One region of the Echinicola sediminis genome, then DNA from elsewhere that is predicted to be linked to it. Evidence: riboswitches for the same ligand, from Rfam matches in the RefSeq annotation. Region 1 holds a riboswitch; the other holds the start of a gene.
The links. Region 1 has a riboswitch for thiamine pyrophosphate ahead of thiS (sulfur carrier protein ThiS). Riboswitches for the same ligand answer to the same signal wherever they lie in the genome.

Region 1 (2,207 bases):
GTTTTCTAGCAAAGGAAAATTTGAGTTTTATGGTGAATATGGAAGCAATGGCAACAGCAAACCTTTGAGGGAGTTTATTGTTAATCCTGACTTGTATCGTGCCTTTACGTTAGGTTTCTTGAAATATGTTCCATTAAAATACGATAACCAATTTGTACAAGTCCATTTGGAGATGACTCAAACTGGACAGACGGTTAGAAAGGCGATAAGAGAAAGCAAAACATGGTACACACATCCCCATGTCAGGCATGGTTATACGCATTTAGGGCAAGTGATGGGGTACGGGCATGGTCCGGGCAGCAATTCGATTTTTTTGGAGGTCAGCTGGATCAATAATATGAACCGAGTGGGAGCCCAGTTTGAAAGAATAGCCAATAACAATGATGCTTTTTATCTTCATTTTGAAAGTATAAATGGATGGGACCGATATTGGGTGGATATAGTTCCTTCCCTGGTGTTTGACAGGCAATATGGTAATCTTCTGGTTTCCGCCCGACTTCAGTTTCAGAAAACACTAAATTACTATTGGGTGTTGGAAAGAGATCCGGATGCTGAACTGTACAGGTTACAAGAAGGGGATGATAGAAAGAACTTCGTAGGGCACCTTAAATTTGCCTATATTTTTTGATTTCGATAATCCGGTAAATAGCAAGGATAATCTATGCTTGCAAAGAGGAAGAAGGTTCGGGAATGAATTATATTCAATTAATGATTGAAATGATTTCCGAATCTCCAATATCCTCCTAACTTTGTGTTCACGTAATAAACTTTAGGGGTGTTCCGATAGACTTTCGGGACTGAGACATACCCTCTGAACCTGATCCCGATAATGCGGGCGAAGGGAAAAGTGAAGCGTCCTTCCGAGAGATTACCTTCATTCCTGAAGTTTTTTTGTTCATTCAAAAATTAAATTCTTATGAATTTTCTCCTAAACGGCGAACCTGTGGTTCATTCCGAAGGGGACCTCACTTTGTCAGGAATACTTCAAGCCAAACAGATCAAAGCAGAGAGAGGTCTGGCCATAGCGGTCAACCAAGAAGTGGTCCCAAAATCCAAATGGGACAATTTTCAATTAAAGGACAACGACACTATTTTGATCATCAAAGCAACTCAAGGAGGATAATCACAACAACTATGAAGGACCTTAGTCAAGAGAACATCAGTAATTATATCACTACTGACCCATTCCCAAAATCCCAAAAGATTTACGTGCCCGGAAAGATCCACCCGATCAAAGTGGCCATGCGCGAAATTTCTTTGAATGATACGGTTTCCCATTTGGACAGGCACCAGACAGTGGAAAAGAATGCCCCTGTGACCGTTTATGATACCAGCGGGCCTTATACTGATCCTAATGTACAGATAGATGTAAAAAAAGGACTTCCCCGTTTGAGAGAGGAGTGGATCACAGCCACAGGTGATGTGGAAGAGCTGGATAAACTTTCCTCTGAATACGGACAGAGAAGGCTGGACAACCCTGCCTTGGACAAGTTCCGTTTTGATCTGGTCAAGAAACCTTATAAGGCTAAAGCGGGCAAAAATGTCAGCCAGATGCACTATGCCAAAAAGGGCATTGTCACGCCTGAAATGGAATACATTGCCATCCGTGAAAACCAAAGGATAGCGGAGCAAAAAGAACTGACCAAGCAGCATCCGGGAAACAGTTTTGGGGCCAACACTCCCAAAGGGCTGATCACTCCCGAGTTTGTGCGGGGCGAAATTGCCCAGGGGCGTGCTGTCATCCCGGCCAATATCAACCACCCGGAAGCAGAACCGATGATCATCGGCCGTAATTTTCTGGTGAAGATCAACGCCAATATCGGTAACTCTGCCATTGGATCGAGCATAGAAGAAGAAGTGGAAAAAGCGGTGTGGGCCTGCCGTTGGGGGGCAGATACGATCATGGACCTGTCTACCGGGAAAAACATCCATGAAACCCGGGAATGGATTCTTAGAAACAGTCCAGTGCCAATCGGTACGGTACCCATTTACCAGGCTTTGGAAAAAGTAAATGGTAAAGCGGAAGACCTGACATGGGAGCTTTTCAGGGATACTTTGATTGAGCAGGCAGAGCAAGGAGTAGATTATTTCACCATCCATGCAGGGGTGTTGCTGCGGTACGTTCCGATGACTGCCAAAAGGGTAACTGGAATTGTTTCAAGAGGTGGTTCCATTATGGCCAAATGGTGTCTGGCGCACCATAAGGA
Region 2 (2,207 bases), on a different contig from region 1:
GATGAAATCTGCTAAAAAATATGCAAAGGAAGCTTAAGAAAGTTGTTGTCATAGGTCCGGAGTCTACGGGAAAAAGTACCCTTACCGCCGCGCTAGCAAAGCACTTTGAAGCCCCTTGGGTGAAGGAGTATGCCCGGGAGTATATTGATAGGCTGAACAGGGAATACGACTATGGAGATTTGCTGGCAATAGCAAAAGGACAATTGGATTTGGAGGACAAACAGGCCCAAAAAGCAGACGGACTTCTTTTTTGTGACACTGACTTACATGTGCTTCAGGTTTGGAGCGAACACAAATACCGTAAAACGGCCTCTTGGATCATCGAACAACTCTCTACGAGGAAATATGACCTCTATTTATTGACGGATATAGACATTCCTTGGGAGGCTGATCCCCAGCGGGAATATCCCGATCCGGCCATGCGAAAGTTTTTTTATGATTGGTACGAACGTTTGATGCAGGGCACAGGGGTGCCTGTGGTCAAGGTTTCCGGAAATTTGGAGCAACGATTGGCCATGGCCAAAAAGGCAGTAGAGCAGTTATTGGCTGGCTAAGTTAAATTCAGTTGGGGCTATCGAATAGATAATTGTAGTAAGGAGTATCGAGTAGGGAGTCTTGAGTCTTGAGCTTCGAACTTCATTCTTCCCATCTTGTACTTCAAACTTCCCTCTTTGTCCTTCGTACTTGATACTTCGTACTTGTATCTTGATACTTAACGACCATCAAATAGTTGTAGAAGCCAGAATCGGGATTAATCTCAGTTCTCCCTTCCTGCAGGTTTACTTTCTCCATTAAACCTTCTAACTTTGCATCAAGAAAGATCGAATAAGGGGTGCCCAAAAGCAACGGGCTGAGATCATACCCATAATACCTGATCCGGGTAGTGCCGGCGAAGGGAAATGCGATTTCCATTATAGTAATGGAACACGGGTAAACAACTGAAGAAGTGGTCACCCCTTGACTACTTCGATGTTTAACCAAATTAATTCATTTTCATTATGAAACGATTATTGATGACCACAGCGATGCTGTTGGTCGGGCTTTATGCCATGGCGCAAAACCAGGTGACCGGTGTGGTGACGGATGCGGAAACAGGAGAGGCCCTAATAGGTGCCAATGTAATATTGGAAGGGACAGGTAGAGGCAGCACCGCGGACGTGGAAGGGCGGTTTACCATTAAGAATGTGTCTTCCGGAGAATATCAGCTAAGAGTGTCCTTTGTGGGCTATGATGTGCATGAGCGTCTTATCCAGGCTCCTGCAGAAGAAATCACCATTAGACTGGATAGAAGTACCTTGCTGACCGAAGAATTTATCGTTTCTGCAACGCGAGCGTCAGCAACCACTCCGACTACTTTCCAGATTATCGACAAGGAAGAGTTGGCAAAGAACAACTTGGGGCAGGATATTCCGGTATTACTCAATTACACCCCTTCGGTGGTCACCCATTCCGATGCAGGAGCGGGTATCGGTTATACCGGTTTAAGGATAAGAGGTTCGGATCAAACACGTATTAATGTGACCGTCAACGGGATTCCCATGAACGATGCGGAATCACATGGGGTGTTTTGGGTCAATATGCCTGATTTTGCAAGCTCTGTAGATAATATTCAAATCCAGCGTGGAGTGGGAACCTCCACCAATGGGGCCGCTACCTTTGGGGCCAGCATGAATATTCAAACCAATACCAAAAAGGAGGAAGCGTATGCTGAAGTGGCCAATTCCTATGGATCTTTCAACTCCTGGAAACATACCGTGCAAGCGGGTACTGGCCTGCTTAACAACCGGTGGGCGGTGGATGCGCGCCTGTCCCAGATCACCTCAGATGGATATGTGGATAGGGCTTTTTCTGACCTAAAGTCCTATTTTGTCTCCGGAGGATACTATGGCGATGACCATGTGTTTAAGGTGAACGTTTTCTCAGGGAAGGAACAGACCTACCAGTCCTGGTGGGGACTGCCAGAATCCAAACTGGAGGATGACAGGACCTACAACTATTACACCTATGAGAATGAAACTGATAACTACCAGCAAGACCACTACCAGTTTATCTATACGGGTAAGTTTGGCCAAAACTGGAAAGCCAATGCTGCCCTGCATTATACTTATGGAAGAGGTTATTACGAGCAGTACCGCGAGGACGATGACTTTGCCAGTTACGGACTGGACCCTGTGGTGATCGGAGGTGAGACCATTGAAAGCACGGAC

Region 2: another riboswitch for thiamine pyrophosphate. It lies ahead of ACYVAA_RS20670 (TonB-dependent receptor); the one in region 1 lies ahead of thiS (sulfur carrier protein ThiS).

What each region holds. Positions count from the first base shown of each region.
Region 1 is NZ_BAAHAP010000011.1:74,730-76,936, reverse strand. Features, by position in the region: gene ACYVAA_RS04640 (capsule assembly Wzi family protein) at 1-628, shown strand, start outside; TPP riboswitch at 762-861, shown strand; gene thiS (sulfur carrier protein ThiS) at 917-1,123, shown strand; gene thiC (phosphomethylpyrimidine synthase ThiC) at 1,135-2,207, shown strand, end outside.
Region 2 is NZ_BAAHAP010000129.1:8,181-10,387, forward strand. Features, by position in the region: gene pnuC (nicotinamide mononucleotide transporter family protein) at 1-37, shown strand, start outside; gene ACYVAA_RS20665 (AAA family ATPase) at 21-554, shown strand; TPP riboswitch at 819-915, shown strand; gene ACYVAA_RS20670 (TonB-dependent receptor) at 999-2,207, shown strand, end outside.